2 regions of the Micromonospora sp. WMMD714 genome follow, and region 2 is predicted to be linked to the other one. Evidence: riboswitches for the same ligand, from Rfam matches in the RefSeq annotation. Region 2 holds a riboswitch; the other holds the start of a gene.
The links. A riboswitch is a leader RNA that binds a small molecule or an ion and turns the genes downstream of it on or off. The one in region 2 is predicted to bind cobalamin.
Positions count from the first base shown of each region.

Region 1: linked by a shared signal. The riboswitch ahead of O7625_RS26145 (hypothetical protein) and the one ahead of O7625_RS19045 (ribonucleoside-diphosphate reductase subunit alpha) in region 2 are both predicted to bind cobalamin.

Region 1 covers NZ_CP120744.1:6,152,295-6,157,381, forward strand. The annotation lists gene metE (5-methyltetrahydropteroyltriglutamate--homocysteine S-methyltransferase) at 64-2,301, shown strand; gene O7625_RS26145 (hypothetical protein) at 2,441-2,743, opposite strand; cobalamin riboswitch at 2,959-3,164, opposite strand; cobalamin riboswitch at 3,357-3,508, shown strand; gene O7625_RS26150 (peptidase) at 3,609-4,652, shown strand; gene O7625_RS26155 (hypothetical protein) at 4,685-5,087, shown strand, end outside.
Region 2 covers NZ_CP120744.1:4,405,661-4,432,440, forward strand. The annotation lists gene O7625_RS19020 (MATE family efflux transporter) at 1-1,129, opposite strand, end outside; gene O7625_RS19025 (SDR family NAD(P)-dependent oxidoreductase) at 1,156-4,752, opposite strand; gene O7625_RS19030 (acyltransferase domain-containing protein) at 4,768-5,559, opposite strand; gene O7625_RS19035 (hypothetical protein) at 5,507-6,700, opposite strand; gene O7625_RS19040 (ribonucleotide-diphosphate reductase subunit beta) at 7,036-8,013, opposite strand; gene O7625_RS19045 (ribonucleoside-diphosphate reductase subunit alpha) at 8,067-10,442, opposite strand; cobalamin riboswitch at 10,562-10,779, opposite strand; gene O7625_RS19050 (helix-turn-helix transcriptional regulator) at 10,808-11,695, opposite strand; gene O7625_RS19055 (oxidoreductase) at 11,823-12,725, shown strand; gene O7625_RS19060 (hypothetical protein) at 12,781-13,500, shown strand; gene O7625_RS19065 (TetR/AcrR family transcriptional regulator) at 13,546-14,139, opposite strand; gene O7625_RS19070 (PEP/pyruvate-binding domain-containing protein) at 14,147-16,588, opposite strand; gene O7625_RS19075 (HAMP domain-containing sensor histidine kinase) at 16,677-18,464, opposite strand; gene O7625_RS19080 (response regulator transcription factor) at 18,461-19,150, opposite strand; gene O7625_RS19085 (hypothetical protein) at 19,385-19,948, opposite strand; gene O7625_RS19090 (FAD-dependent monooxygenase) at 20,040-21,149, opposite strand; gene O7625_RS19095 (TetR family transcriptional regulator) at 21,224-21,826, shown strand; gene O7625_RS19100 (ThuA domain-containing protein) at 22,014-22,724, shown strand; gene O7625_RS19105 (Gfo/Idh/MocA family oxidoreductase) at 22,694-23,797, shown strand; gene O7625_RS19110 (bifunctional NAD(P)H-dependent oxidoreductase/GNAT family N-acetyltransferase) at 24,015-25,091, opposite strand; gene O7625_RS19115 (MarR family winged helix-turn-helix transcriptional regulator) at 25,123-25,620, shown strand; gene O7625_RS19120 (acyltransferase domain-containing protein) at 25,705-26,649, opposite strand.

The DNA of each region.
Region 1 (5,087 bases), 1.7 Mb from region 2:
CGCCGGGCGTATCCGTCTTCCTCTCTCGCGTGGTCGCCGGTCACCGCGAGGGAAGGACCATCTGTGACCACCTCATTCGGGCAGAGCACCGTGCTCGGCTATCCCCGGATCGGCGCCCACCGCGAGTGGAAGCGGGCCGTCGAGGCGTACTGGGCCGGCACGCTGGATGCCGCCGGTCTGGAGGACGTCGCCACCGGGCTACGTGCCGACGTGTGGCGGACGCTGCGCGACGCGCGTCTCGACGCGATCCCGTCCAACACGTTCTCCTACTACGACCACGTGCTCGACACCGCCGTCGCGGTCGGTGCGGTCCCCCGCCGGTTCGCCCGGCTCGGCCTCGGGCAACTCGACACCTACTTCGCCATGGCCCGTGGCGTCGATGCGGCGCCAGCGCTGGAACTTACCAAGTGGTTCGACACCAACTACCACTACCTGGTACCGGAGATCGATCCCGACACCGTGTTCGCGGCGCATCCGGAGAAGGCCCTGGGCGAGTACGCGCAGGCGCGTGACCTGGGCATCACCACCCGGCCGGTGCTGGTGGGTCCGGCCACCTTCCTGCTGCTGGCCAAGGGTGACGATCCGTTCGGCCGGCTCGACGACCTGGTCGACACGTACGCCCGGATCCTCACCGCCCTGGCCGAGGCGGGCGTGGCGTGGGTCCAACTGGACGAGCCTGCCTACGTCGCCGACCGCAGCCCGGCTGAGATCGAGGGTCTGCGGCACGCCTACCGACGCCTCGGTGAGCTGCCCCACCGGCCCCGGATCTTCGTCGCCACCTACTTCGGTGACCTCGGCGACGCGCTGCCGGCGCTGCTGGACACCCCGGTCGAGGCGGTCGGCCTGGATCTGGTCGCCGGTGCGGGCAACCTGCACCGGCTCGCCGCCGCCGGTCCCCTGCGCGGCAAGACCGTCGTTGCCGGCCTGGTCGACGGGCGCAACGTCTGGCGCACGGATCTGCGCGCCGCTGTCGCCGCCGGCGCGACGGTCGGCGGACTGGCCGACCACGTGGCGGTATCCACGTCCTGTTCGCTGCTGCACGTCCCGGTCGACCTGTCCGCCGAAACCTCCCTCGACCCGCAGTTGTCCGCGCGGCTCGCGTTCGCCCGGCAGAAGGTCGACGAGGTGGTCCTGCTCGGCCGCGCACTACGCGACGGCACCACCTCCCTGCCCGCCCCGCTGCCGCCCGTCCCGGCGGCTTGGCGTCACGACGACGTCCGCGGTCGGTTGGCCGCGCTGCGCCCCACCGACCGGCAACGCGCCGACTATCCGTCCCGGGCCGCCCGCCAGCAGGAACGGTTGGGGCTGCCGGACCTGCCGACCACCACGATCGGATCGTTCCCGCAGACCACCGAGCTGCGCAGAGCCCGCGCCGCGCACCACGCCGGCACCCTCGACGACGCCGGCTACACGCAGCGGATGCGCGCCGAGGTGGAGCAGGTCGTCCGGTTGCAGGAACGGCTGGGCCTGGACGTGCTCGTGCACGGTGAGCCGGAACGCAACGACATGGTCCAGTACTTCGGCGAACAACTCGACGGTTTCGCGGCCACCACGCACGGCTGGGTGCAGTCCTACGGCTCCCGCTGCGTCCGCCCGCCGATCATCCACGGGGACGTGGCCCGACAGGTTCCGATGACCGTCGCCTGGTCCACCTACGCCCAGTCGCTGACCGACCGTCCGGTCAAGGGCATGCTCACCGGCCCGGTCACCATCCTGGCCTGGTCGTTCGTCCGTACCGACCAGCCCCTGGCCGACACCGCCGACCAGGTCGCGCTCGCGCTGCGCGACGAGTGCCGCGACCTGGAGGCTGCCGGCATCCGGATCATCCAGGTCGACGAGCCCGCCCTCCGGGAAACCCTGCCCCTGCGCCGGGCCGACCAGAAGGCGTACCTCGACTGGGCCGTCGGTGCGTTCCGGCTGGCCACCAGCGGGGTCGCCGACGACACCCAGATCCACACCCACCTGTGCTACAGCGAGTTCGGTGAGGTGATCACCGCCATCGACGCCCTCGACGCCGACGTCACCAGCATCGAGGCGTCCCGCTCGAAGATGGAGATCCTCGACGACCTCGCCGCGATCGGCTACCGCCGGGGCGTCGGCCCCGGCGTGTGGGACATCCACTCGCCCCGCATCCCACCCCACCACGAGGTGGTCGACGCGCTCCGCCGGGCCGTCGCGGCCGTGCCCGCCCGACGGTTGTGGGTCAACCCGGACTGCGGTCTGAAGACCCGCACCTATGCCGAGGTCGAGGCGTCCCTCCGGCACCTCGTCGCCGCTGCCGCCGAGGTCCGTCGGAGCTGACCGGGCCAGTCCGGGCGGGCTCCCAAGGGAGTCCGCCCGGACCCCGAGCCGTCCGCGCAACTCACCTACCGGCAGGGTCGGGCGGCTCAGGAGAGTGCCGTCGGATGCGGTGCGGTGTCCGGGTGGGTGTCGCGGTGGTTCATGTCGTCGGTGCGGGCATGACCGGCGGTCGCGGGATCCGCTGGGCGTCTGCCAGATCCCTGATCCGGCTGTCGGCATCGCGGTGAGCCCCGCAGCAGTCCGGCGTCGAATCGACGATCTGCCGGATGTCGGTGAGCAGTGTGCTCAGGGCTTTCACCTGGTCGGTCAGGCTGCGGTTTCGCGCTTCGCGGGCGCCGAGTTGCCGGCGCGCGGAAGCGAGACGTTCGTAGTCCGCCGCCGGGAGGACGACGACATCTTCGTCATCGATCCTGAGGTGGCGTGGTGCGGCGGTCTTGCTCACTGGCCGTTCCGTTCGGCCGGCGTGCCGGCGATGCCGGGAGTCACGGCGTCGGACGTTGACGGATGGGGCCGTTGTGCTGGTGGCGCTTGCATCTGGGTCTCCTTCTGCTGAGTCGCCCGAACTCGGCAGGGAGCGGTACGGTCGCACGCAGCACCGGATGTTGTGCTGTCGCCGATGGTCGACCCGCCCTCGAAGGTCGCCGAGCTCTCCACGCGCGGATACACGTGGGCAGCGGCAGGTCTTCGGACTCGTGGGCGTCGTGCTCAGGCCTACCGGCCGTCGCTTCCCAGGCCGTGCGGGCCCAGTGCTGATGACGGCGGTCGTTCCCACTCACCGCTGCGGGGCAGTCCCGGTCTCGCACCGGGTTCCCTCTTGCGCCGCCACGTGGTGGGCGTGGCGGACCAACTGCGGTGTCACGATATCGCGTCGGGTCCCGACGCGGCGGTGTTTCCTACTGCAACGTTGCGTACCGCGGGCGACGGTGAGTCGATGTGCCGTTGCTGACCGCGTTCGTGTCGGGTGGCGAGGGTACGGCCGGCTTCGTCCGGAGAGGACGGCGATCATGCCGGTTCTCACCAACCGTGTTCGCACGATGGCGCATTGACATCCTCTGTCGCGGAGATCAGACTGTCGCGACAACTTCATCAACGCGTGCGCGGGGGAAGTCCGGTCGAAGTCCGGCGCTGGCCCGCAACGGTAGGTCGTCGAGGTGGCAGACACCCCTGACGGCAAGTCCGAATACCCGCCGCACGCGTGATGTCCGTTCCCCACCCGTCGTGGCCCACGGGTCGGAGGCCGGTCGATCCTGCCTGCCGGTGGTGATCGTCCGGGTTCTGACGACCGCCGGGCCGGAAAGGCGCTTCCGATGGTCGTCCGCCTGAGCCGGCACCGCCTGCTCGCCCTGTTCTGCGGCGCACTCGCCGCTCTCACCCTTGCCACGCCCGCGGCCGCTGCGCCCGCACACCCCGGCGCCGACCGGGCCGGCGCCGCCGCCGGCTGGCTCGCGCGGCAGCTCGTCGACGGCGAACGATTCGAGGTGGTCTTCGACGGCGTCGCCTACCCCGACCAGGGATTGACCCTCGACGCGGTGTTCGCCTTCGCCGCCGCCGGTGTCGCCGACGACTTCGGGACGCGGGCACTGGACTGGGTCACCCGGCCGGACGTCCGCGACGGTTACGTCGGTGACGGCGGCGCCGAGGCGTACGCAGGCGCGACCGCGAAACTCGCCCTCGCCGTGCAGGTACGCGGGGGCGACCCGACCGACGTCGGCGGGGTCGACCTGATCGCCCGGCTGCGGGGGCTGGAATCGTCCAACGGCCGGTTCACCGACCGGTCGGCGTACGGGAACTACAGCAACGCGTTCAGCCAGTCCTTCGCGATCCTCGCCCTGGACCGCACAGCGCAGGGTGCGCCCGCGACCGCCACCACCTGGCTGGCCGGCACCCGCTGCCCGGACGGCGGATACCCGCTGCTGCCCGCCCAGCCGGTGTGTACCTCCGATGTGGACGCCACCGCACTGGCGGTGCAGGCGCTCCAGGCGGCGGGCCGCCCGGCCGACGCTGCCGCCGGGCTGCGCTGGTTGGTGTCGGTGCAGGGCGCCAACGGTAGCTTCACCGACCCGACGGGCATCCCGAACGCCAACAGCACCGGGCTCGCCGCGCAGGCGCTGCGCACCGGCCACCGGCCGTTGGCCTGGGCGCGGGCACGGACGTTCCTGGTCGGCCTGCAGGTGGGTTGCGGCGCAGCCCCGGCCGACCGGGGCGCGGTCGACTTCGACGGCGGCACCTTCGACCCGGCCACCGCCACCCGCGCCACCGGCCAGGCAGTCCTGGGCCTGACCGGTGCCGGCTACGCCACGCTCTCCGCTGCGACCGCCGGTTCCGACGCACCGGTGCTCACCTGTCCCTGACCTGTCACGCCGACCTGAACCCGGGAGGACCTGTGTTCCGTCTCCGATCCATCGTCCGCGTACGACTCGCCGGCCTGGTGGCCGCCGCCATCGCCGCTGTCGCCCTGACCGCCGTGGAGCCCGTGCCGCAGGCGGCGCACGCCGCCGCCTGCACCGGCACCACCGGGGTCACCGTCGTGGTCGACTACGGCGCGCTCGGCGGGGGCGTGCAGGTCGCGTGCGCCCTAGGCGACCCGGCCACCGGGTTGGCCGCCCTGCAGGGGGCCGGCTTCACGGTGACCGGCACCTCGCGCTGGGGTCTGGCGTTCGTCTGCAGGATCAACGGCAAGCCCACGGCCGCGACGGACCCGTGTGTCAACACACCGCCGGCCACCGCCTACTGGTCGTACTGGCATGCCCCCTCGGGCGGGTCGTGGTCCTACAGCTCCTCGGGCG
Region 2 (26,780 bases):
TCCGCCGGGCGCCGTTGAGGTAGCCGTGCAGCACGACCATGACGGTGTAGAGCGCCAGGAACGGAAAGATGATCACGAGGTACTGCCCGGTGACCCGGCGGGTCGCCTCGTCGTCGGTGAACAGCGCGGCGATGGGGCGGTGCGCCACGACGACCACGATGGAGACCAGCACCGTCAGGCCGACGGTCAGCCCGAGCGCCCGCAGCAGGCCGTACCGCGCCCGCTCGGTGTGGCCGGCGCCGAGGTTCTGCGCCGCGAACGTCACCATCGCGCCGGACAGCGACAGGAAGGGCAGGGCGGTGAACGCCTCGATCCGCGAGACGATGGTGAACGCCGCCATCACCACCTCGCCGTACGCCTCGATGATCCAGACCAGCACCATGATCCCGGCGGCGAGGATGATGTGCTGGGTGGCCAGCGGAAAGCCGAGCCGGGTGGCGTCGGACAGCTCACCGGTCACCGCCCTACGGCTGGGCCGGCCCCGGGGCAGCGGATAGAGCCGTCCCGCCGCGACGACACCCACCACCATCGCCACCGTGGTCGCCGTCGCGGTCGCCATCGCGGCGCCGCCGATGCCGAGCCCGAGCCCGCCGACGAAGAACAACGCCAGCGCGATGTTGATCAGGTTCCCGGACGCCTGCACCCACATCGCCGCCCGCGAGTTGCCCAACCCGCGCAGGTAGGCGCTGACCGCGGCGGATCCGAAGATGCCGGGGAACCCGACGGACAGCACCCCGATGAAGTGGGCGCACTGCTCCGCCAGGTCACCCGTGATGCCCATCAGCGCCAGGACCGGCCCGGCCAGCACGGTGACCAGCAGCATGCAGCCCAGCGCCCAGCAGACCGTGACCGTGGCCAGGGCCACCACGACGTCGCGTCGCTCCCGGTCCTGCCGCGCGCCGCGCAGGTGCGCCAGCCGGATGGTGAACGCGGTCCCCAACCCGATGAACATCGCGTTCAGCAGGTAGAACAGTGGTCCGCTCGCGCCGACCGCGGCGAGCCCGTCGATGCCGACGTAGCGCCCGACGACGATGCTGTCGACCAGCAGGTACACCTGCTGGAACAGGCTGGCGACGGTCAGCGGCACGGCGAAGCCGACGATCTGGCGAACCGGTGGTCCAGTGGTCATGTCGGTCATGACGTCCCCGATCGTGGTCAGCTGCTGGTGGCGCCGAACTCGCCGAGCTCCTCGACGTGGTAGGCGATCTCGGCGGCGGTGCGGTCGGCGAGCAGGTCGGCCACGTCGTACGGCACGCCGTGGCAGACCGAGATGTTGCTGGCCACGGTGGCGGCCATCAGGGAGTCACCGCCCAGGTCGAAGAAGTCCGCCTCCACGTCGAGCCGGTCGTAGCCGAACGCGAGCGCCAGACACTGCCCGACCGACCGCTCGGTGTCGGAGTAGTTGCCGTCCGGCCGGCCCTCCAGCTCGACCGTCACCGCCGACACGGTGGCCCGGATCTTCTCGGTGGCCTTGGCCAACCGGGCCTCTAGCGCGTGCATGTGCCGCTCCACGGTGGCCTCGATGTCGGTGGACAGCCCCACGTCGTAGGAGCGCAGCAGGTGGACGAGTTCCCCGCCGTAGTTCAGCTCCCCGCCGAACAGCCGGGACCGGCGCGACCGCAGGCCGGCGTCGAGGACGGCCAGCCCCACGCCGGTCGGGATGGCCTTGAACATGGTGTCGCCGTTGGTGCCGAAGTCCACCGCCATGCCGATCTCCTTCCACGCGACCCAGTCCAGCGCGATCACGTGGCAGTCCCGGCCCGCCTGCGCCCTGGCCAGGTTGTCGAGGTAGTAGTTGGCGGCGGCGTAGTCGGCCTGCCCGGGGGCGGGGAACACCGCGGCGACCGAGGAGAAGTGGACGATGAAGTCCGGCGGGTCGTCCCGGGTCACCGTGTCGAGCACGAACGCCGCGTGCAGCTTGGCCCGCACCACCGCGTCGAAGTCGTCGAGCTGGCGGAACATGACGGTGCTGCCGCCGGGCAGCCCGGCGGCGTGCACGATCCCGTCGATCCGGCCGTACCGGTGCCGGAGCCCGCCGACCGCCTCGGCGAGGGCCTTGCTGTCGCCCGCGTCGACCGCCACCGCGTGCACCGACGCGCCCAGCGACTCCAGCTCCCGCACTACCCGCAGCCGGCCCTGCACCGGGCCGTCCGGCCCCGCCGTGGACAGCTCGTCCCACTGGTCGCGCGGGGGTAGCCCGGACCGGCTGAGCAGCACCACGGTGATGTCGGGCTGGGCGTCGACGAAGTCCCGGGCGACCGCCAGCCCGAGCGCGCCGGTGCCTCCGGTGATCAGATAGGTGCCCCCGGACCTGAGGTAGGGCCGGGTGCCCTGCGCACCGACCGTCGGTTCGATCTCGGTGACCTCGACGAAGACCTCACGCAACCGTTCGTCGCCGCGCAGGACCGACAGGCCGTACTCGTCGGCGAGCAGCTCCGCGCGCAGCGCAGCCGCCGGCACGGCCGGGTCGACGTCGACGTGCTTGACCCGGATGTACGGGTACTCCCGGACGAGCACCTTGCCGAGGCCGACGAGCGCGGCGTTCTCGGTGACCGCCGTCGCGTCGCCGTCGCGTGCGGCCACCGCGTTGCGGGTCAGCACCACCAGGTCGAGCTTGGTGCCCGCCGCCATCAGCGCCTTGGCCAGGTGGAAGAGGCCGTACAGGTTCTTCGTCGTCCGCCGCTCGATCTCCTCGATGTCGTCCGCCGCGGTCTGCTCGAAGGCCAGCGCGTACACCAGGTGGGTGATGTCGTGTTCCTCGACGAGCCGGGCGATACGGTCGTAGGACGCCGGGCTGTCGGCGGCGACGACCTCGTCGCCGGGGGAGAGCCGGTCACCGAGCCGGACGACCAGGCCGGTGTCGGAGAGCACCGGGGCCAGCACCGCCTCGGCGTCGGTGGCCGGATCCACCAGGGCGAGGATCCGCGCGTCGTCGGCCACCCGCGCGGGTGCCGGCATCGGCCTCAGCTCCACGTCGTGGATCACCGGGTGCTGCTCGGTGGCGCGCTCCAACGACATCGTCTCCCGCCAGTTCTGCGGAAAATCCAGCCAGGCGGTGCTGTCGTCGAAGACGTAGCGGGGGAGGTGGACGGTGCGGTAGGCCCGGCCCGCCGCCAGCCGCTGCCAGTCGACGGCCGCTCCCCGCAGGTAGTCCTGCGCCACCTCGCCGAGCGGGCCGTCGAGGGCGGGCTGCCCACCACCGGCGAGCAGCTCCTCCAGCCCCCGGCGGAGGTCGTCCGGGCCGGTGACGACCAGTGCGACGCGGTGGCGGTGCGACGACCGCGACACCCGCGTGGTGTGGCAGACGTCGGCGAAGTCCACCCCGTCGAGCCCGCCGTCGTCGATGAACCGGAGGTAGCTGCGCAGCAGGCCGGTCAGCGACCTCGGGGTGGCCGCGCTCAGCGTGAACAGGTGTTCGCCGGGCGGCGCGGGCTCGACCGGCGGCGCGACGTACTCCTCCACCACCACGTGGGCGTTGGTGCCGCCGAGGCCGAAAGCGCTCACCCCGCAGCGGCGCGGCCCGTCCGGGGACTCCCACGGTTGCAGCGCGGTCGGCACGAACAACGGGCCGGAGGTGAAGTCGAGCTTGGGATTGGGGTTCACGAAGTTGGCCTGCGGCGGCAGCATCCGGTGGCGCAGTACGGCCACCGCCTTCAACAGGCCGATCACGCCGGAGCCCTCGAAGAGGTGACCGACGTTCGCCTTGACCGTCCCCACGGCGCAGAAGCTCCGGTCCGAGGTGTGCCGGGCGAAGGCCTGCTTGATGCCCTCGTGCTCGATCGGGTCACCGACCCTGGTGGCCGTGCCGTGCGCCTCGAAGTAGCCGAGCGTCCGCGGGTCGATCCCGGCGTTGCGCCAGGCGGTGAGCAGCAGCTCGGCCTGCGCCTCGGAGCTCGGGCTGGTGATGCCGTCGGTGTGGCCGTCGTGGTTGATTGCGCTGCCCCGGATGACGGCGTAGATCTGGTCGCCGTCGGCGATTGCCTCTTCGGTCCGCTTGAGGACCACCGCGCCGGCGCCTTCGCCGAAACCGGTGCCGTCGGCGGCCTCGTCGAAGGTGCGGGTGACCCCGTCGGACGACTCGATGCCGATGTTGGTGTGCGGGTGCTTGACCGGGGCGAAGACGATCCGCGCGCCGCCGACCACCGCCATGTCGCAGTCCCCCGCCAGCAGGGCGTTCTTCGCCTGGTGCAGGGCGACCAGGGTGGCCGAGCAGGCGGTGTCCACCACCAGGCTCGGGCCGCGCAGGTCGAGCAGGTGGGACAGCCGGTTGGCCAGCATGGCCGGGATGTTGCCGGTGATCGCCTGCTGGCCGGACGACGGTTCGATCCGGGCGAGGTAGTCCATGTAGGTCGACCCGGGGTTGGTGGCGAAGCCGACGAAGACCCCGGTCCGGCTGCCGCGGAGCCGGTCCGCGGAGTAGCCGGCGTCCTCGAACGCGAGGTACATCGCGCGCAGCGCCATCCGGTGGTGCGGGTCGGTCAGCATGGCCTGCCGGGGCGTCATCCCGAAGACGGCGTAGTCGAAGGTGTCCACGGCGTCGAGGTAGCAGCCGTGGTGGAAGTCCAGGCTGGTGTCGTCCACCGGCTCGACGGTGGTGGCCCGCACGTAGTGGATGTACTCGCTGAGGGTCTCCCGGCGGTGCTGGGGGAACGGCCTGGTGAGGCTGGTGCCGGTGCTGATGACGCGCCAGAACCCGTCCAGGCCGTCCACCCCCGGCAGCTCCACCGAGGTGCCAACGATCGCGATGCTCATCGTGCGTCCATCCCTTCACCGAATCCTGTTCACGAGCGCGCCGAGCGTGCTTCCGTTGACCTCGTCGAACTGGGTGACGCCCAGGGCGCGCAGCGTGGCGACGGCACGCACCCAGTCCACCGGGGTGGACACCTGGCGGGTGAGCAGCTCGGCGCCCCGGTCGGTGGGGAAGACCGCACCGGTCACGCTGGACACGACGGTGCCGGTGCCGGCGCTGAACACGCAGCTCTCCAACGCCGCCCGCAGCTCCGGCTCGACCGACGCCATCAGCGGCGTGTGGAACGGGCCGCTCACGTTGATCGGGACGACCCGCGCACCGGGCAGCGCGCCGATGGCCTTGGCGGCGACGGCCACCTCCACCCGGTCCCCGGCGATCGTCGTCTGGGTGTCGGCGTTGAAGTTCGCGATGTGCACCCCGGACAGTCCGGTCTCGCGCAGCGCCCGCTGGACGAAGGCCGCCGGTACCCCCTGGACGGCGGACATGCCGCCGCCGGTGATGTCGGCCATCAGCTCACCGCGCCGTCGCACCAGGCGCAGCGCCGTCTCGAAGTCGAGTATGCCGGCGGCGCAGAGCGCGTTGTACTCGCCGAGGCTGTGCCCGGCGTAGAACCGGTAGCCGTCAGGTTGCTCGGCGATCCGTTGCCGGCCCAGCAGGGCATTGGCCACGAATACGGCGGGCTGGGCGTAGCGGGTGTCCCGGAGTCTGCGGTCCGGATCTCGGGTGCACAGTTCCTCGATCGAGTAGCCGAGGATCTCATCCGCCAGCGCGGTGGTCTCCGGGAACTGGGCGAACAGCCCCGATCCCATTCCCCGGCGTTGTACGCCCTGGCCCGGAAAGAGCAGACATCGCACGCTGGCCTCCTGAGACCGGTGGTGTGGAGAATTGTTGTGCCGACTCGAATGCGACCCGGCGCGGGTGGTCGCGAAGACATTCCTTCGTGAAACGTCGCGCGCCTGCTCCGGGGCCGTGGTCGACTATTCGGTCGATGGCGGAGTCGGTGACGGCGTGCCGGGTCACCTGTTCCCATTCGACCGGGCGCGACAGCACCTGCTGGCAGAACTCGTCCACCAGGTCCGGTGCGTCGCGCAGATCGCGGGGGGCGTCGGTGGCGTACACCGGCAGGCGCAGCCGGTCGCCGCCCGGCAGCTGACCGACGAAGTCGCGGTCGCCGGCGATCCGGCGCACCGCCGGCAGCAGCAGCGGGCTGTGGAACGGGATGGTGTTGTTCAGGAACGCCCAGGTCGCGCCGGTCCGCGCGAATGTCGCCTCGTGGCGGAGGTAGAAGTCGAGGAGTTCGACGGTCGGGCCGCTGAGTACGTGTGCCCGCGCCGCGTTCGCCAGGCTCACCGTGATCGTGCCGTCCGCCCCCGTCAGCAGTTCGTCGAGCTCCTCGCGGCGCAGGCCGGTCAGGGCGGCCATCGGCCCCGGTGGGGCGCTGCGGCGGACCCGGGTCCGGTATTGGTCGACCGCCCCGGGGTCGGGCGTCGGCCCCCCGGCGTACTGCTGGCCGCGCACCAGGGTGATCGCCGCCAACCGCAGGCAGACGGCCGCCACCTCGAGGTACTCGTCCGTCCGGCGGACGCCGAGGCCGGCCAGGACGGCGGCCAGCAGGCCGATGCTGTGGCCGAGCGCCGCGACGGCGTCGTCCGGGTGGCGCCGGACCGGCTGGAGCTGGCAGGCCTGGTGGACGTGGATGCACAGGCCGGCGGTGACCGAGTCCCGGGGTATTCCGCCCGGCGGTGCGGTGGTCGACGTCAGCCACTGCCGTAACGTCGTGCCGTCCGGGCATAATCGGACCCGGTCGGCCGGTGCGAGATGGGCGGCCACCTCGTCGAGCACGCGGAATGTCGCGTGGAAGTAGGTGGCGTTCGCTGGAATTGTATAGAGCGCGCGTAGCGCCGGTAACAGCCCGTCGTTCGCTCCGCCGAGACCGTCGAATAGCAGCATCGTACGCACAAGAAGCCTCTGCCTCGGAATAATGGGCGATGACGGTGTGAGTGTCGGATGATGGATACGTCGACGATCTTTCAAGATCTGAGTCAAGATGCTAGCACCGCGCCCAGGCTTCATCAACATCGATCGACGTCTAATGCGTTTAAGTCATTTTTATGGGCGCGTAACTTTTGTGGAGCTTTTTCGTGGACAATTCGGCCCCGGTCTGCCGATGTCGGTCGAATGACGCACGGGCGTGGTCCCGGGCGACGGGCGCCCCACGACCGCGGAACCGCGCGGCGGCCCGGCCCGGTGGGTACGCCACCGGGCCGGGCCGCCGCCCCACCGGGTCAGAAGTCGTCGTCGAAGGTGACCGTGCCGCTGACCCCGACCTGGTACGCCGACACCCGCCGCTCGAAGAAGTTCGACAGCTCCTGCACGTCCTGCAGGTCCATGAAGGCGAACGGGTTCTGCGCGCCGTAGCGCGGCGCGATGCCGAGCTGGACGAGCCGACGGTCCGCCACGTGCTCCAGGTACGCCCGCATGTCGGTCAGCGGCAGCCCGGAGACGCCCTGGTCGAGCAGGTCCTCGGCGAACTGCGCCTCGCACTCGACCGCCTCGGCGAGCATCTCGGTCACCTGCCGCTCCAGCTCGGCGTCGAACAGCTCCGGCTCCTCCCGCCGGACGGTCTCCACCACGTCGAACGCGAACGCCATGTGCATCGACTCGTCGCGGAACACCCAGTTGGTGCCCGACGCCAACCCGTTGAGCAGGCCCCGGGACCGCAGGAAGTAGACGTAGGCGAAGGCGCCGTAGAAGAACAGCCCCTCGATGCAGGCGGCGAAGCAGATCAGGTTCAGCAGGAACGCCCGCCGGTCGGCCCGGGTACGCAGCTCCCGCAGCGCGAAGACCGAGTCGATCCAGCGGAAGCAGAACTCGGCCTTGCGCCGGATCGACGGGATGTTCTCGATGGCCGCGAACGCGGCGAAGCGTTCCCGCTCGTCGGGGACGTAGGTGTCGAGCAGGTTCAGGTAGAACTGCACGTGCACGGCCTCCTCGAACAGCTGCCGGGACAGGTACAGCCGGCCCTCCGGGGAGTTGACGTGCTGGTAGAGGTTGAGTACCAGGTTGTTGGCGACGATCGTGTCGCCGGTGGCGAAGAACGCCACCAGCCGGGACACCAGGTGCCGCTCGGCCGGCGAGAGCCGCTCCAGGTCGGCGAGGTCGGCGTGCAGGTCGACCTCCTCGACGGTCCAGGTGTTGCGGATGGCGTCCTTGAACCGGTCGAAGAAGTGCGGGTAGCGCATCGGTCGCAGGGTGAGGTCCATGCCGGGGTCGAGCAGCAGCTGCCGCCCGGCGGTGCGGGGTTCGTCGACGGTGGTCACTGGCACGCCTCGCAGCTCTCGGGGTTCTCCAGGGAACAGGCCAGCGCCTCGGCGTCGGCCGTCACGGCCGGGGCGACGGTGACGGTGGCCTGCTGGATCCGGGTCGCCGGACGCGACCGCAGGTAGTAGGTGGTCTTCAGCCCGGACTTCCAGGCGTGCAGGTACATCGAGGACAGCTTGCCGATGGTCGGCGCGCTGAGAAACAGGTTCAGCGACTGCGACTGGTCGATGTACGGCGCCCGCGCGGCGGCCAGGTCGATCAGCGCCCGCTGCGGCAGCTCCCACGCGGTGCGGAACAGCTCCCGCACCTCGGCGGGCAGCTCGACGATGCCCTGCACCGACCCGTCGGCCCGCTTGATCCGGTCGCGGATCTCCGGCGTCCACAGGCCGCGGGCCTTCAGCTCGCGTACCAGGTAGGTGTTGATCTGGAGGAACTCCCCGGACATCGTCTCGCGCTTGAACAGGTTGGACACCTGCGGCTCGATGCACTCGTAGCAGCCGGCGATCGACGCGATGGTGGCGGTCGGGGCGATCGCGACCAGCAGCGAGTTGCGCAGGCCGTGCGCCGCGATCCGGGTGCGCAGCGCGGCCCACCGCCCGGCCTGGGTGGGCTCCACACCCCACAGGTCCGGGTGCAGGTCACCCCGGGCCGCCCGGGTCTGCGGGTACGCCGGGTGCGCGCCGAGGCGTTCGGCGAGGTCGGCCGACGTCTCCAGCGCGGTCAGGAAGATCTCCTCCTGTACCCGGGTGGACAGCTCCCGGGCGGCCACCGAGTCGAACGGCAGGCGCAACGCGAAGAACGCGTCCTGCAGGCCCATCAACCCCAGCCCGACCGGCCGCCAGCGCGGATTCGACGCCGCCGCCTGCTCGGCCGGGTAGTAGTTGACGTCGATCACCCGGTCCAGGAACACCACCGCCGTCCGCACCGTGGCGCGCAGCTTCTCCCAGTCGACGCCGTCGCCGGTCAGGTGCGCGCCGAGGTTGACCGAGCCCAGGTTGCAGACCGCCGTCTCGGTGTCGCTGTTGACCTCCAGGATCTCGGTGCACAGGTTGGACAGGTGGATCGTGTTGCCCGGCACGCCGGTCTGGTTGGACAGCCGGTTCGCCGGGTCCTTGAACGTCATCCACCCGTTGCCGGTCTGCGCCAGGGTCCGCATCATCCGCCCGTACAGGTCCCGGGCCTTCACCGTGCGGACCGCCTTCTTCTCCGCCACCCGGTACGCCGCGTCGAACGCCTCGCCGTACAGGTCGGGCAGCTCCGGGGCGTCCGACGGGTCGATCAGCGACCACTCGGCGTCGGCCTCGACCCGGCGCATGAACTCGTCGGGGATCCAGTTGGCCAGGTTGAGGTTGTGGGTGCGCCGGGCCTCCTCGCCGGTGTTGTCCCGCAGCTCCAGGAACTCCTCGACGTCCGGGTGCCAGGGTTCCAGGTAGACGCAGGCGGCGCCCTTGCGCCGGCCGCCCTGGTTGACCGCCGCCACCCCGGCGTCGAGGGTCTTCAGGAACGGCACGATCCCGTTCGACCGGCCGTTGGTACCCCGGATCAACGCGCCCCGGCCGCGCACCCGCGACCAGGAGATGCCGATGCCGCCGGAGAACTTCGACAGCTTCGCCACCTGGTGGTACCGCTCGTAGATCGAGTCCAGCTCGTCGCGGGGCGAGTCGACCAGGAAACACGACGACATCTGGGTGTGCCGGGTGCCCGAGTTGAACAACGTCGGGGAACTCGGCAGGTAGGCCAGCGACGACATCAGCCGGTAGAACCCGACCGCCTCGTCCGGCGTCCCGGACAGCCCGCAGGCCACCCGCAGCAGCCAGTACTGCGGCGTCTCCACCACCAGCCGCGACTCGGGGTGCCGCAGCAGGTACCGGTCGGCCACCGTGCGCAGCCCGAAGTACTCGAACCGCAGGTCACCGGCCGGGTCGACGGCGTCGTCGAGTTGTCGTGCGTGCCGGGCCACGAACGCGGCCGTGTCGTCGGCGATCAGGCCGAGGCCGTGGGCGTACCGGACGGACTCGCTGAAACTCGTCACCGACTGCCCGCGCACCTCCTTCTCCACGAACCCGGCCAGCAGCCGCGCCGCGAGCCGGGAGTACTGCGGCTCCGTGCCGATCAGCTCCGCCGCCGTCTGGATCGACAGCCTGTCCACCTCGGCCGTGGTCGCCCCGTCGTAGAGACCGTTGACCGTCGCGGTGGCCACCCGCAGCGGATCCACCTCGTCCAGGTCGGCGGCCCACCGGGCGACGGCCGTGACGATCCGGTCGACGTCCACCGGCTCGGTGCCGCCGTCGGGCCGGCGTACCCGCATCACCGGCCGGCGCGGCTCCACCTCGCCGGCACCGGGCGGGGGACTCTCCTGTACGACCGTCATGACCTCTCCTCGCCGTCACCGATGACCATCGGACGCGGGAGAACGCCAACGGGCGCGGCGCGACGGCCGACCCGGAACCTGGCGTCGGTCGTCCCGCGCGACCTCAGGCCGCCGCGCGCGGCAGCGCACGGCGCGCTGGCAGGTCTTCGGACTCGCGGGCCGGACCGGGGTCCACCGGTCGCCTACTGGCCGTCGCTTCCCAGACCTCGCGGTCCAGTGCTCGATGACGGCGGTCGTTCCCACTCACCGCTGCGGGGCAGTCCCGGATTTCCACCGGGTTCCCTGTTGCCTCGACCGGACCACCGGGCCCGGCCGAACCAGCTGCGTGGCACACCATATATGGCGTAGATGGGGGAGAGGCAACACTAGATGTCGCGGGGGCGTGTCGGATAACTCTCACCCGACCGCGCGGTGGCCCGCAGTGAAGCCAGCAACCGCAGCGCGTCCGCGTCGGCGCTGCCGGGCTCGGCGGTGAAGACCAGCATGACCGGGCCGGGGCTGCCGGGCAGCGGATAGGTGTCCCAGTCCAGGACGATGTCGCCGACCCCGGGGACCTGGAAGGTCTTGGTGCCGCTGACCGACTCGCGGACGTCGTGCCGGGACCACAGCCGGCGGAACTCGGCGCTGCGGATGCTCAGCTCACCGACGATCGCGGTGGCCCGGGGGTGGGTGGGGTCGGTGGCGACCGCGGCCCGCAACATGCCGATGTAGTCCAGCGCCTGCCGCTCCCAGGCCGCGCACCGCCGGGTCCGGGTCGCCGCCTCGTCGAACATCAGCAGCAGCATGTTGAGCCGGTCCGGCGGGTAGCCGTCCGGGTCGCCGAGCAGCGCCACCGCCCACGGGTTCCAGGCGAGCAGGTCCAGGTGGCGGCCGAGCACCACCGCCGGGGTGTCCATCACCCGCAGCAGCCGCCGGGTGCTCTCCGGCACCCGCTCCGGGCCGTGGTCCACCCGGGCCGGCACCGGCCGGCGGGCGGCCCGGGCCAGGGTGAACAGGTGTCGGCGTTCCCCGGCGTCGAGGCCGAGCGCGGCGGCGAGCGCGTCCAGCACGTCGTCGGAGGGGCGAACCTCGCGGCCCTGCTCCATCCGCTGGTAGTAGTCGGTGCTCAACCCGGCCAGCAGCGCCAGCTCCTCGCGGCGCAGCCCGGTGACCCGGCGTCGTCCGCCCGGCTCCAGGCCGACGTCGCGGGGGTGCAGCCGGCCGCGCCGGGCGCGCAGGAAGTCACCGAGCTCGCGGGCGTACGGATGGGTCATGTCGCCAGTGTGACGCGGCCCGGACCGGCGCGGGTAGGTCTGCGGGACCTAGGCAACCGGGTACGACCGGTCCCGCCCGGCCCGGCCGTAGCGTCGGTGACCCCAGCCGACCGTCAGGGAGCAGCAGATGACCTGGACCGCCGACCACATCCCCGACCAGCACGGCCGCACCGCCGTCGTGACCGGCGCGAACTCCGGCCTCGGCCTGGTCACCGCCACCGCGCTGGCCCGTCGGGGCGCACGGGTGGTGCTCGCCGTCCGTGACACCGCTGCCGGCCGGCGGGCCGCCCAGCAGATCGGCGGTGACGTCGAGGTACGCGAGTTGGACCTCGCCTCACTGGCCTCGGTGCGGGCGTTCGCGGCGGCCCTGGCCGCCGACCACCCGAGGATCGACCTGCTGGTGAACAACGCCGGCGCGGTGCTGCTCGGCCCGCGCCGCACCAGTGCCGACGGCCACGAGCTGCACCTCGCCACCAACCTGCTGGGCCACTTCGCGCTGACCGGCCTGCTGCTGGGCAACCTGGCCGCGGCGCGGGCGGCCCGGGTGGTCAGCCTCAGCTCGATCGTCCACCGCAGGGCACACCTGGACTTCACCGACCTGATGATCGAGCGCGGCTACTCGGGCTCCACCGCGTACGGCCGGTCCAAGCTCGCCACCACCGTCTTCGGGGTCGAGCTGGACCGCCGGCTGCGCGCCACCGGGTCGCCGGTGCTCAGCGTGCTGGCCCACCCCGGCGTCACCCGCACCAACCTGACCCCGCGGGCCTGGTCCCACCAGGGCCGGCGCGGCCGGGTGCTGGCCCGGCTCAGCCTGCTGGCCACCCAGCCCGTCGAGCAGGGCGCGCTGCCCCAGCTGCGGGCCGCCACCGACCCGGCGGTACGGGGTGGCCAGTTCTTCGGCCCGGCCCGGTTCTTCCAGACCTGGGGTCCGGTCACCGAGGTCCGGTGCAGCCGGGAGGCCGCCGACCCCGCCGTCGGCCGTCGGCTCTGGACGGTGGTCGAGGAGTTGACCGGCGTCCGCTACCCCTGACACCGGGGCGCACTAGCATGGCTGCGGTCGGTGACGGCGGCGGAGACGAGGCGAGATGAGATGGCTCGGGCGGGTACTGGGCGGCGGGAACCGGCAGGTCCAGGAGGATCCGGTCCGGCAGGCGGCGCTGTCGGCCGAGGTGCGGCAGCGGTTCGGCACCCACCTGGCCGTCCGACCGGCCGACCAGGTGGCGGCGATCGTCGGCCTGCTCGACGACGGCGACGGCCTGGTGGTGGCGGCCACGATCGTCGGTGAGTTCGCCACCGCGGCCCACGCGGACCTGCTGGCACAGACCGCGGAGCTGTACCGGCGTACCGGTCACCGGTTCCCGGTGGACCGGCGCAACTACCGGCCACTGTGGCGGGAGGTCGGCGGGCGGCTGCACTGGCCGCTGTTCGCGCTGCCGGGCGGCCTGCACCCGTACGTGCACGTCGCCGCCGCCGCCACCGTCATCGGCGCACGGGCGGCGCAGCTGGTCCGGGCCACCGACCCGGATCCGCTGCTCGCCCACCTGTTCGAGGTGCTCGACCTCACCACCTGCGGCTGGGAGTACGGCCGGGTGCGGGTGGACCACGACGGAGCCTCACTGGTCGGTCGCCTGATCTCCACCACCCGGGACGTCCGGGCGGCGATGAAGGACCCGCCGCCGCTGCCCCCGTCGGTCCGGGAGCTGATGCGGACCAACCGGTCGGTCGACGTCTTCGACCTCACCGGCGACCGGGTCGTCGGCACGATCAACGTGGGCGGCGAGCTGCGGCCGGCGCTGCTGACCTGACGGCCGGACCGACCGGCGACGCCCCCGGCCCGCGCCGGCCGGGGGTCAGCCGAAGAGCAGCTCCAACTGGTGGTCGAGGACCGCCGTCGCCTGCGCCGGGGTGTACTGCCCGCCGAGCAGGTACATCCCCAGCCCCTCCACCAGCGCCAGCAGCCCCGCCGCGGCGTCCGCCGGCAGTAGCCCCGCCGCGGCGTCCGCCGCCGGTGGACGTGGCAGCAGCCCGGCGATGAAGTCCACCAGTTGTACGGTGTCCGGCCGCAGCCCGGTGGCCGCCGCCGGGTGCAGGGCGGTCCAGGAGAGGAACGCCAGCGCCACCCGCCCGTCCGCGCGGGCCGCCTCGTCCAGCGGCAGCAACGCCGCCAGCAGGGTGCGCAGCAGCAGCCGGGGCGCCGGGTCCGGGCCGAGCGCCGCGACCGCCGTCTCGACCCGGCCCCGGCCCCGGTCGCGGACGACGGACAGGGCGAACGCCATCATCTCGTCCTTGGTGGTGAAGTAGTGCTGCACCATGCCGGCGGAGACCCCCGCCTCGGCGGCCACGTGCCGCAGGCTCACCGCCTCCAGGCCCCGGTCGGCGGCGACCCGCATGAGCGCGTCCGCGATCAGGGTGCGCCGCTGACGGGGGTCGACTCTCTTGGGCATCGGGGTCCTACCGTCGCGTCGTCACGGTGCCGGCCGCACCGTCCACAGTGATCACCTGGCCGGTGACGATCCGCGAGGTGGCTCCCGGCACGCTGATCACGGCCGGAATCCCGTACTCGCGTGCCACCGTGGGGCCGTGTGCCATGACCGCGCCGGTCTCGGTGACCAGCGCCGCGGCGGTCAGGAACAGCGGCGTCCAGCCCGGGTCGGTGGTGGCGGTCACGAGGATCTCCCCGGGTTCGAGGTACGCGGTGGCCGGGTCGGTGACCACCCGGGCCGGGCCGGTCACCTTACCCGTCGCCGCCCCGACGCCCCGGAGCAGGCCCTCGCCGTCGTCGGTGGCCGGCAGGGTGCTCTCCACGTCGGTCCCGTCGGAGAGGATCGCCACCGGCACCACCCGGCGGCGCAGTTCGCGCCGGTGCGTCGCCCGGCGTCGGGCGACCAGCCCGCTCAGGTCGGTGCCGCCGAGGGCCGTCTCGACCTCGTCGAGGGTGAGGAACATGACGTCGTCCGCCACCGGGAACAGCGTCGACCCGATCAGCAGCAACTGCTCGCGGACGGCCTGGAGCCGGTACAGCCCGGCGAACTTCCCGGACTCCCGCAGCCCCGCCAGCCGCCGGGCCCGGCGCAGCAGGAAGACCGCGATCCGGCCCCGGACCGGGCGCTGCCGGACCGCCCGCGCGGCCAGCTCGTTGAGGGCGGCCTCGGCGGCCCCTGCGGCCTCGGCGAAGCGCCGGTCGGGGGCCTGTGCCGGGTCGGTGAGCCGCAGGTAGTTGGCGATCGCCGCGAAGACCGGGGTGGGGTCCTCGGCCCAGCGCGGCACCCCGACGTCGGCCTCGGCGGCGGCCCGGTGGCCGTAGCGGGACAGGAAGGCGGCCAGGCCGATCTCGGGCAGCGCGCCCCGCAGGTACCGGGCTGCCAACTCGGCCGGTGGCGTGTCGAGGAGCAGGTCGCGGTGCGGCCGGGCGGCCGAGGCCAGCGCCCAGAGCGCGAGGTCCATCTCGATGGTCACGTTGTGCGGGACGCCGCGCAGCACGGCGTGGACGTCGGCCTCGGTGGCGACCCCCTTGAGCAGCTGGGCGGGCAGCGCCGAGGCGAGCATCCCGGCCACGATCGGCCAGGTGACGTCGTCGGCGACGTCGTCGGTGTCCTCGCCGTGGTCGCGGACGAACCGCAGCCGCTCGTGGGCCGTGTGCGCCTGCGGCGGCGCCGTCGACTCCGCGCGTAGCCGGTCGACGGCCGCGAGCAGCCGGTCCCGTGCCGCGTCCGGGCGGGCCAGCGCCCGCAGGATGCCCCGCAGTGCCCGCAGCGCCGTGCCCAGCGAGGCGTCCGCCGGGCGGCGGGACCGGTCGCCGGACGGCGCGAAGCGTGGATCCCGCAGGACGTGCTCCATCACCGCCTGGGCGCGGGGCCCGAAGTCGACGGCCATCAGCCTGACCAGCCGCTTACGGGCGGCGGGCCGGCGGACCAGGTCGGTCAGGTCGCCGTAGAGCCGCCCGCCGATGTCCACGATCTCCACCCTCATCCCGAGCGAGGCGACCATGGCGGCGATCATCCTGCTGAGCGTGGACATGCCCATCGGGGTGACCGGTCGCAGCATCCCCTGCACGTTGCCGAACTCGACGTACACCCGCAGGTCGTCGGTCTGCGGCGGCAGCGGGAAGAGCGTCGTGACCGGTCGCGACTGGAGCAGCCACAGCGTCCCGTCGTGGTCGATCGCCCACTCGACGTCCTGCGGCACGCCGAAGTGCGCCTGGATCCGCCGGCCGGCGGTCCACAGGTCGTCGTGCCAACCGGGGCCGGGTGCCGCTCCCCGCCGCGCACCGGCTGCTCCGGCCGGACCGTCCTCCGGGTGGTCGGCACCGGTCAGCACGAGGTGGTTGGCGTCCGTGTGGCCGTCGACCACCCGGGTGCCCAGGCCCGTCCCGACGTCCACGAGCATCTCGGTGCGATTGCCGGTGACCGGGTTCGCCGTGTAGAGCACGCCCGCCCGCACCGGGGTGACCATCCGTTGCACCACCACCGCCATCCGCGCGTCGGCGGGGTCGGTCCCGTGGGCCTCCCGGTAGGCCACCGCCCGGTCGCCGTGCAGCGACTTCCAGCAGGTGTCGATCGCCGCCACCAGGTCGGCCTCGCCCTCGACGTCCAGCACGGTGTCGTGCTGACCCGCGAAGCTGGCGTCCGGCAGGTCCTCGTCGGTCGCGCTCGACCGCACCGCCACCGGGCCGCCGCCCAGCCGCGCGTACGCCGCCCGGACCTCGTCCTGCGGCACCACCCCGGCCCGGTACGCCTCGGTGGTCACGCAGAATCCGTCCGGCACCCGCTCACCGGCGCGGATCAGCTCGCCGAGACCGGCCGCCTTGCCGCCGACCAGCGGGACCAGGCCGGCATGGGCCTCGGACAGGGGGAGCACCGACACCTGCGCCTCTTCTTTGCAATACGACTGCATTGCAAAGAAGGTACGCGGTTCGCAGTGCAACTGCAATGTGAAAAAGTCGGAGACGGCCGCCGCCGGGTGGGACGCAGGGTGGCGGAGCTCAGCTCCGGGCCGGGACGACGACCGGCAGCCGGACGGTGAAGGTGCTGCCCTGGCCGGGAACGCTCTCGACGCCGATGGTGCCGCCGTGCGCCTCGGCGAGCTTGCGGGCGATCGACAGGCCGAGCCCGCTGCCGCCGGTGCTGCGGGTCCGGGAGTCGTCGGCCCGCCAGAACCGGTCGAAAATCCTGGCCTGGTCGGCGGGGGCGATGCCGGTGCCGGTGTCGGACACGGCGATGGTGAGCTGGTCGTCGCGTACCTCCAGGCGCACGACGACCGAGCCGCCCGCCGGGGTGTGCCGGACCGCGTTGGCGACGATGTTGCCGACGATCTGGCGCAGCCGGGCGCCGTCGACCGACATCTCCAGATCGGTGCCCACCGAGGTGCCCAGCCGCACCCCGGCGGCCTCGGCGGCCCCCCGGTGCGCCTCGACGACCTGCTCCAACAGATCGGCCACGAAGTACGGTTCACGGTGGATCCGCAGGTCACCGGCGTCGGCCGCGGCCAGGTCCCGCAGGTCGTCGATGATGTGCTGCAGCAGCAACGCCTCGTCGAGCAGCAGGGTGAGCAGCTGCGTGTCGAGCTGCGCGAGACCGTCCTGGGCGGCCTCCAGCCAGCTCCGCATGTTGGTCAGCGGCGTCCGCAGCTCGTGCGCCACGTCGCTGACCATGCTGCGGCGTAGCGCCTCGGTCTGCTCCCGCCGGGCCGCGAGGTCGTTGAGCGCGGTGGCCAGCAGGCCGATCTCGTCGCGGGTGGTCACCGGCACCCGGGCCGGTTCGTCCATCGGCTGCCGGGTGGCGTCGGTCAACGCCCGCAGCGGGCGGACCAGCCGCCGGCCGACCAGCACGGTGATCAGCACGGTGGCCACCAGCACCGCCCCGGTCACCTGGGCGATCCGGACCACGTTCGCCCGGGACAGGTTGAACACCGGCTCCTCGCCGCCCTGCGTCCCGTCGGTGACGAACAGCAACGCCGGGGGTGCCACGTACGCCCGGAGCTGGGTCGTCCGGGCCTTCTCCAGGCAGCCGGCGACCTGCTGGTCGAAGCGGGCGTCCCGGCTGGGTGCCGCGGTCCGGTCGGCGCGGATCTCGACCCGGGTCGGTTCCCCCAGCTCCCGGAGGCAGTTCTTGGTCAGGGTCTCCAGCTGGGCGATCCCGGCGGCCTCGCTCGGCAGCGGGCGGGTCAGCTCGTCGGGCAGGCAGAATCCGACGATGCCCCGGTCCTTCGGGTCGCTCATCCGCACCGAGGCCCGGCCGGCGGGATCCACCACCACCCGCGCGTCCGCCCTGGACTCGGCCCGTACGCAGCCGAGCTGCCGCTCGGCCAGCTCCCGGGTGTTGTTGCTCTCCCGCTTGGTCAGCCGGTACGGCCCGACCGCGCGCGGATCGACCCGCTCGGTGCCACCGGTCAGGCCCAGGTCGACCTGCAACGGGTCGACGGTCGCCGACGGCCGGGCGGTCTGCAACGACGGGCCGTCCGGGGCGGAGTCGGCGATCACCTGCCGGTCCGGGGTCATCAGGGTGATCCGCCGTTCGAGCCGGTCGGCCCGCTCGGCGAGCACCGCGTCGACCCCGGTCCAGTCCCGGTGCGTCGCCGCGTGGTCCAGCAGCGTGTCGTAGATGCTCTTGTCGTCGGCGAGCGAGCGGCCCTGCTCCTGCTGGATCGCCCGGGTGGTGGACTGCACGGCCAGCCAGGTCGTCGCCAGGATCGCGCAGACCGCCACCAGCAGCGAGGTGGCCAGCAGCCGCACCACCAGGCTGCGGTGCAGGGGAACCCGTTGCCGTCTCACGGCGCCCCGGCGACCAGCTTGTAGCCGACCCCGTAGACGGTCAGCAACTGCTGCGGCCGGCGGGCGTTCGCCTCGATCTTGCGGCGCAGGTTCATCACGTGCACGTCGATGGTGCGCCCGGTCGACTCCCGGTCGATGCCCCGGGTGTGTTCGAGGAGCTGACCGCGGCTGAACACCCGGCCGGGCTGACGGATCATCGCGGCGAGGATGGCGAACTCGCCGGTCGTGCACTCCACCGGGACGCCGCCCGCGGTGACCAGGCGGCGCGGCTCGTCGACGGTGAGCTGGCCGAGCCGGTGTACCGGTGACTCCTGCGGCACGGTCCGCACCCGGCGCAGCAGCGTCCGCACCCGGGCCACCAACTCGCGCGGGCTGTACGGCTTGGTCATGTAGTCGTCGGCGCCCAGGTCCAGCCCGCGCAGCAGGTCGTCCTCGGCCGACCGGGCGGTCAACATCAGCACCGGCACGTCCGACTCCTGGCGGATCATCCGGCAGACCTGCATGCCGTCGAGCTTCGGCAGCATCACGTCGAGCAGGAGGAGGTCGAACGGCTGCTCCCGGGCCTGCCGCAGCGCCGTCTCGCCGTCGGCCACGATCGTCGCCCGGTGACCCGCCGCCACGAGATAGCGGCGCAGCGCCTCGGCCTGCCGCGGATCGTCCTCCGCGAGCATCACGTGTGCGCACATGGTGGGGAATATAGAGCAGCTCAGGGGGGTCGCGGATCCGGCGGAAGGCGGTGACAAGGGGCACCTCGTGGTCCTTGCGCAGGTGGCCGGGCGGGTGGCGGGGAGACCCGGCGATCAGGAGAAAAAGGTCATGCCGCGCCCTGACCGGTTCCTGACAAACGGGTGGCACGATCGCCCTGCGGGACGGTCGTCGGCGGCGTCCCCCGGTGAGGGGACGCCGCCGGGGCGGTGCGGCTACTTCCGCTTCGCGGCGACCTCGCGCTGACACGCCGGGGAGTACTTCAGCCCCTTGGAGATCGAGTCCGCGTCGTTGTTCTTGCCGCCGAAGGCCCAGCCGGTGCCGTCGGAACCCACCTCGACGTAGCGGACACCCTTCCCCTTCAGGCACTTCACCACGTCGCGGGCGAAGTCCCCCGCCTCCGGGTTGGCCGGGTCGAACTCCCACGGCGGCAGCGGCATCAGGCGGTCGCAGGCCCTGGACGCCTCGCTGGTCTTGTCCGAGCCGGTGCCGTCGCTGCGCAGCTTGGCGATGTCGACCCCGTGCTCGGCCATGCACTTCACGTACGGTTTGAGGCGTTCCTTCTGGTCCTCCGGGGTGTCGTCGAGGCGTTCCCGGGGCCGCCCGGCCTCTGCCGGCGTCGCCGACGCGGTGGGGCTGGGCGTGGCGGTCTGGAGGGTGGCCACCTCCGCCTCACTGGTCCGTCCGCTGCCGGCGGCGGGCGGGTCCTCGTCGGCGGTCGAGCACCCGCCGATCAGCAGTACGGCGCTGCACAGCGCAGCCATCAGTTGCTTCCTCATCGTCACGCCTCCGGTCAGCTCTGCGGCGATCCCGCCGGGGGCCAGCATCACCCTCGACTGTCAGGAAGCTGTTCGGGTGCGGCGCGGGACGTCAGCCGGTCGGCAACAACCGGGCGAGGGTGTTGCGGACGGCGATGCCCGGGCGGCTCTTCGGGACCAGCACCGTCGCGACGAGACCGGCGCTGCGCCCCCGGGCGTCGGTGTGGCGTCGGTGCGCGGCCTCGTAGCGCCGCAGGGCGGGGCCGGGCTCGCCCTCGGCGAGGGCGGCGGCCAGGGTGCGGGCACCGGCGATGGCCAGGCTCGACCCGTCGCCGAACAACGACACCGACGCCGCCGCGTCGCCGAGCAGCACCACCCGCCCGACCGACCAGGACGGCAGCTGCACCCGGGTGACCGCGTCGAAGTAGAGGTCCGTCGACTGCCGGGCCCGGTCCAGCAACTCGGGCACCCGCCAGCCGCGCTCCCCGGCGTACGCCCCGGTGAGGATCCGCCGGTGCTGGTCGGTGTCGGTGTGGTCGAAGCCGGGGACGGCGGGGTGCCGGAAGATGAACGCGACCCCCGCCTCGCCGCGTACGGGATGGATCGCGACGAGTCGACCCGGCGTGTTGTGCAGCAGCACGTGGTGCGGATGCTCCGGTGGTTCGCCGAGCGGGGTGGTGGCCACGTAGAAGCCGAGGTGGCGGGCGACGTCGCGCTCCGGGCCGAAGGCGAGCCGGCGTACCGTCGAGTGCAGCCCGTCGGCCCCGACGACCAGGTCGAACCGGCGGGCCGGGCCGGCCGCGAAGGTGACGTCCACCCCGCCCGGGTCCTGGTCGAGCCGGGTGACGGTGTCGTCGTAGACGAACTCGGCGTCGTCGCGGGCCGCCCCGCACAGAATCCGGGCGAGGTCGGCCCGGGGCACCTCGATCTCCGCCGTGCCGGCGGGGCTGCGGCGGGTGGTCATCGACACCGGCCGTCCCGGCCGGCCCGCCGAGTCGACGATCCGCAGGCCGGTGGCGTGGGTGGCCGCCGCCCGGAGGGCGTCCACCACCCCCATCCGCTCGACCACCGTAAGGGCCGCTCCGCGTACGTCGACCGGGTTGCCGCTGGAGCGCAGCCCGCCCGCCCGTTCGACGACCGTGGGCCGCCAGCCGGCCCGAGCCAGCCAGTAGGCGAGGGTCGGACCGGCCACGCCGGCCCCCGAGATGAGCGCTGTCCGCATCGGCCGAGCGTATCTGCACTCAGTGCAGATCTGCAACGACTGCCGATTTGCGCTGGCTGCGGTAAGCTGCGGTGATGTCACTCCGCGACCGCAAACGCGCCCGCACCCGGCAGGCACTGGTCGACGCCGCCGTCGAGCTGTTCGGACGGCAGGGCTACGAGGCGACCACGATCGCCGAGATCGCCGCCGCCGCCGACATCGGCACCCGTACGTTCTTCAGCTACTTCCCGAGCAAAGAGGACCTGCTCTTCCCCGAGACCGACCGCCGGGTGCGCGTCGCGGTCGACGCGATCACCCACCGCGCGCCGGACGACGAACCCGCCGAGATCCTGCTGCGGGCGCTCCGCCGGGCCAACGAGGAGAGCGACGACATGACCGGCCCGCTCGCCGCGCTGCGGATCCGGCTGACCATGCAGGTACCGGCCGTCCGTGCCCGCGCCCTGCACCTGCAGTGGGAGGGGCAGCGGGAGATCGCCCGGCACCTGGCCGCCGCCTACCCCGACGACCTGGACGAGGTGAGCGCCGCCGCCCTGGTCGGCGCCTTCGTCGGCGCGGCGACCGCAGCCCTCACCACCGTGCTGGAGGATCCGGGGCGCCGGGCCGATCCCGCAGCGGTCCGCGCGGCACTGCACCGCGCCACGGAGGTCGCCCTGCGTCCGTGGGCGACCCGGGCCTGAACCGCGCCGACCCGGCCCGACCACGACACCGGTCGATGGCGCACGTGATCGGCGGGGGCCGATGGGGCCGCCGGAAACGAGTACGGTTTCGGTGCCCGGCCGGCGCAGGTGTCAGCGGCCCGTCGCCGTCGCCGTCGCCGTCGCGGGAGCGGACCGGCCGGGTGACCGACCGTGGAGGGGAGTGAGCGTGGCACAGCGCAGGGCACTGGTGGTGCGGGGCGGATGGGAGGGACACCAGCCGGTCAGGGCGACGGAGCTGTTCCTGCCGTTCCTGAGGGACAACGGCTACGCGGTGCGGGTCGAGGAGTCCACAGCGGTCTACGCCGACGCCGCCACGATGGCCGACACCGACCTCGTCGTCCAGTGCATGACGATGGCGGAGATCACCGCCGAGCAGGTGGCGGGCCTGAGCGCGGCGGTCGTCGCCGGAACGGGCCTGACTGGCTGGCACGGCGGCATCGTGGACGCGTTCCGCGGGTCCTCGGACTACCTGCACCTGGTCGGCGGCCAGTTCGCCACCCACCCGGGGCGGGAGCCCTGCGAGCGGCAGGGCGGCGAGGAGGACAACTTCCTGCCGCACACGGTGACCCTCACCGAGCTCGGCCGGGAGCACCCGGTCACCGCCGGGATCGCCGACATCGAGCTGGTCACCGAGCAGTACTGGGTGCTGCACGACGACCTGATCGACGTGCTGGCCACCACCGTGCACCCCACCCGGGACTGGCACCCCTGGCACCGGCCGGTCACCTCGCCGGCGATCTGGACCCGGCGGTGGGGCGCCGGTCGGGTCGTCGTGACGACCCCCGGGCACAGCCTCGACGTCCTGGAGCACCCGTCCGTGCGTACCGTCATCGAGAGGGGGATGCTGTGGGCGAGCCGCACCGCGTCGGCGTCGTAGGTCTCGGCGTCATCTCCCGCGCCTACCTGGACACCATCGCGCACCACCCCGGGCTGCGTGTCGTCGCGGTGGCCGACCTGGACGCCGCCCGGTCGGCCGCGACCGCCGCCACCCTCGCCGACGCCGAGGCGGTGGGCGTCGCTGACCTGCTCGCCCACCCGGACGTGCAGACGGTGCTCAACCTGACCATCCCCGCCGCGCACACCGAGATCGCCCTCGGCGCGATCGACGCGGGCAAGCACGTGTACGGCGAGAAGCCGCTCGCCGTGGCGTTCCCGGACGCTCAGATGATCATGGAGCGGGCCGGCTCGGCCAGGGTCCGGGTCGGCTGCGCGCCGGACACCGTCCTGGGCACCGGGACGCAGACGGCCCGCGCGGCGGTCGACGGTGGGCTGATCGGGCGTCCGCTGGCCGCGTCGGCGGTCATGGTCACCCCCGGGCACGAGGCCTGGCACCCCCACCCCGACTTCTACTACGCCCCGGGCGGCGGGCCGCTGCTCGACATGGGGCCGTACTACGTCTCGGCGCTGGTCCACCTGCTCGGGCCGGTGCGGGCGGTGACCGCGGCGGCCAGCCGGCTGCGCCCCGAGCGGGTCATCGGCAGCGGCCCGCGCCTCGGGCAACGCATCCCGGTGCGGGTGGACACCCACATCAGCGGCGTGCTCGAACACGTCAGCGGCGTGCTGTCCACCATCACCACGAGCTTCGACGGGGTCACCACCACGGCCGCGCCGATCGAGGTGCACGGGGAGACCGGCACCCTCGCCGTGCCCGACCCGAACTACTTCGACGGCGAGGTCCGGCTCTGGCCGCTCGGCGGCGACGGATGGCGGGTGCTCCCGGCGACGGCGGGTTACCGGGAGGGCGCCCGGGGCCTCGGGTTGATCGACGCGGTACGGGCCGAGAGTGGGCGGACCCCGCGGGCGGGCGGTGACCTGGCGTTGCACGTACTCGACACGATGACCGCCCTGCTGCGGGCGGCGGACGAGGGCCGGCGGATCACCCTGACCACGACGGTGCGGCGGCCCGACCCGGTGCCGCTCACCCCGGCCGGGGACTGGCAGGGCCGCTGAACGGACGCCTGCCGGTCCCCGGGCCGCCGGGAGCCCCGGTGCCACCCCGGGCCGGTGTGCCACCCCGGGCCGGTGTGCCACCCCGGGCCGGTGTGCCACCCCGGGCCGGTGTGCCACCCCGGGCCGGTGTGCCACCCCGGGCCGGTGTGACGGCCCGGGGTGGTGTGACGGCCCGGGGTGGTGTGACGGCCCGGGGCGGCGGGGTGGCCCGGGGTGGTCAGTCGGTCGCCCCGGCCAGCTCCCTGGCCAGGCAGACCGTGCAGTCCGGGCTGTCCGGTTCCACCGTCCGGTAGCCCGCGCTCCGGTAGAGGTCGATGTTGCGCAGGCTCCGGGTGCCGGTGAAGAGCAGGATCCGGCGGCACTGCGGCCCGGCGGCGGCCTCGGCGGCCTGCAACAACCACCGGCCCAGGCCCCGGCCGCGCAGGTCGGGCACGACGGCGAGCCGGCCCACGTGGCAGTCGGTGCCGTCGGTGCGGGTCCGCACCATGCCCAGCAGTCGGCCGTCCCGCCAGACGCCGGTGGTGTGCCAGCTGGCCAGCCACTCCCGCACCTCCTCCGGCGACTCGTGCAGCGGCGCGATGGCCAGCGTGTCGTTGGCCACCGCCTCCTCGGTCCAGCAGCACCGTTGCAGCACGGTGACCTCCGGTGCGTCGTACGGGGTCAGCCGTCGCGCGTAGGAGCCCGGCAGTGGGCCGGGCACGCTGTCGGCCTGCCCGCGCTCGCGCATCGGCCGCAGGGCGTGGGCGAGCCGGACCAGCTCGTCCAGCAGGTTGGTGGCCGCCGCGTCCCGGCCGGCGTCCGGCCGCAGCCGGCCGTCCACCACGGCGTCGCCGATGCCGATGGCGACCGTGGCGCCCGTCGGGACCAGGCGCAGCGTCGTCACCACCTGCTTGGCGTGTGCCACCGCCCGGGTGCCGGCCGCGGTGTAGCCGTAACTGACGAAGCCGATCGGCTTCCACGCCCACTCGCTGCCGAGGTAGTCCAGCGCGTTCTTCAGGGTCGCCGGCATCGCGTGGTTGTACTCCGGGGTGACCGCGACGAAGCCGTCCGCCGCGGCGACGGTCGCGCTCCAGCGGCGGGTGTGCTCGTTCCGGTAGACCCCCGAGGACGGTGACTCCTCCTCGTCGAGGAAGGGCAGGCCCAGGTCGCCGAGGGCCACCGGCACGACCTCGACGTCGAGCTCGGCGGCCCGGGAGGAGACCGCGTCGACCAGCCATCTCCCCACCAGGGGGCCGAGCGCGCCGGGGCGGGTGCTGCAGGTCAGCGCCAGAATGCGAAGCGGTCTCGTTGACATGGAAACGAAGGCTAGATGCTAGGTTGATTACATGTCAACCAAGTCGGGGTCGGCCCGCTGGCTGGAGCCGGCCGAGGAACGAGCCTGGCGGGCCTGGCGGCGGGCGATGGTCGCCGTCCAGACCGGCACCGCGCGGGACCTGGCGGGAATCGGCCTCTCCGAAGCCGACTACGAGGTGCTGAGCACCCTCTCGGAGCAGCACGCGCAGACCGGCACGCTGGGCGACCAGGCCGACAAGATGGGCTGGTCGCGCAGCCGGCTGTCCCGGCACGCCAGCCGGATGGAGGCACGCGGACTGCTGCGCCGCGCCCCGGATCCGGCCGACGGCCGGGGCTGCCTGCTCGTGCTGACCGCGCCGGGTCTGGCCGCCCTCCGGGACGCCGCGCCGGTCCACGTCGAGTCGGTACGGCGGCACCTCATCGACCGGCTGGCCCCTCGGGACCTCGCCGCCCTCGAACGGATCGCCGGGCGGCTGGAGCAGCCCCGCGCCGACGACGGTCCCGACCGGTCGCGCCCGTCCCCGGTGTGATCATCCTCCGTACGGGACCGTCCACCGTGGACCCCGGTGGGCGGTGGTCCGGCACCCGAGCCGGCCGGCCCAGCCGTCCCGGCGCTAGATCGGGAAGCGGCCGTGCCGCCAGTGCCAGTGGCCGCCGGCCGCCAGGTGGTCGACGATCGCGCGTTGCAGCACGGTACGCCGGGGCAGCTGGTCGAGGGGCGTGCTGAGCGTACGGAAGGCGAACCGTCGTACCTCGACGTCGGCGTCCGGCCCGTCCTGCGCCACGTAGGGCTGCAACACGAACCGGCGCTGGAAACGGATGATGTTGGAGTCCTCGGGGAGGTAGTCGCGGAGCTGCGGATCGAGCAGCCAGGAACCGCAGGAGAAGGCGGTGTGGTGCTCGTCGGGGAAGTGCCGGGGGAAGAACTCGCGGGCCTCGTCCAGCGACGCGTCGACCGCCTCCGGGGTCAACGGCCCGGCGTCCGGGATGTGCAGGTCGATGGCCTCGCCGCCGCGCTGGTGCTGGAGCCGGCCCAGCTCGTAGAGGCCGCCACGGGCGTGCAGGGTCAGCCAGCTCTGCATGACCGCCCAGCCCTCGCGGTCCATCCGGCGGTCGATCGCCAGGTTGCGGCCCAGGTCGGCGAGGGTCGTCCAGGAGACGGAGTCGGCGATGCCGTGCTCGCGGTGGAATCCGGTGACCACGTCGACCAGGGCGAGGAAGCCGTAGACGTAGAGGTGCCGCCAGGCGGGGCCCCGGTCGCGGGGCAGCTCCGGGCCGGGCGACAGCCAGTCGTAACCGCCGAGGTCGGCCCGGACCAGGGCGGTCGAACGGTCGAGCAGCCACCGGAGTTCCGGGGTCCACGACGGAGAGTCGGGATCGGGCCAGCCGGCCATGATCTCGGCGGCGTCGTCCGGGCGTACCGCGAGCCGGTCGAGGAGGGCCGGCGCGTCGGCCCTGGCGGGCAGCGGGGCGGACGGTCGGTCACCGGCGAGCCGGTGCACCCGCTCGACCTCCTCGACGGGCACCCCGAGCCGGGCGGCGATGTCGTCCAGGTCCACCGGCCGATCCTACCGGCCGGCGGCCGAGCGGCCACCGTCGGATTTCCGCCGGCCCGGGGCCGCCGGCCGGTGGGCGGCCTGGGGCGACGGGCGGGTGGCCGGCCTGGGACCGTGGGCGGGGTGGCCGTCCC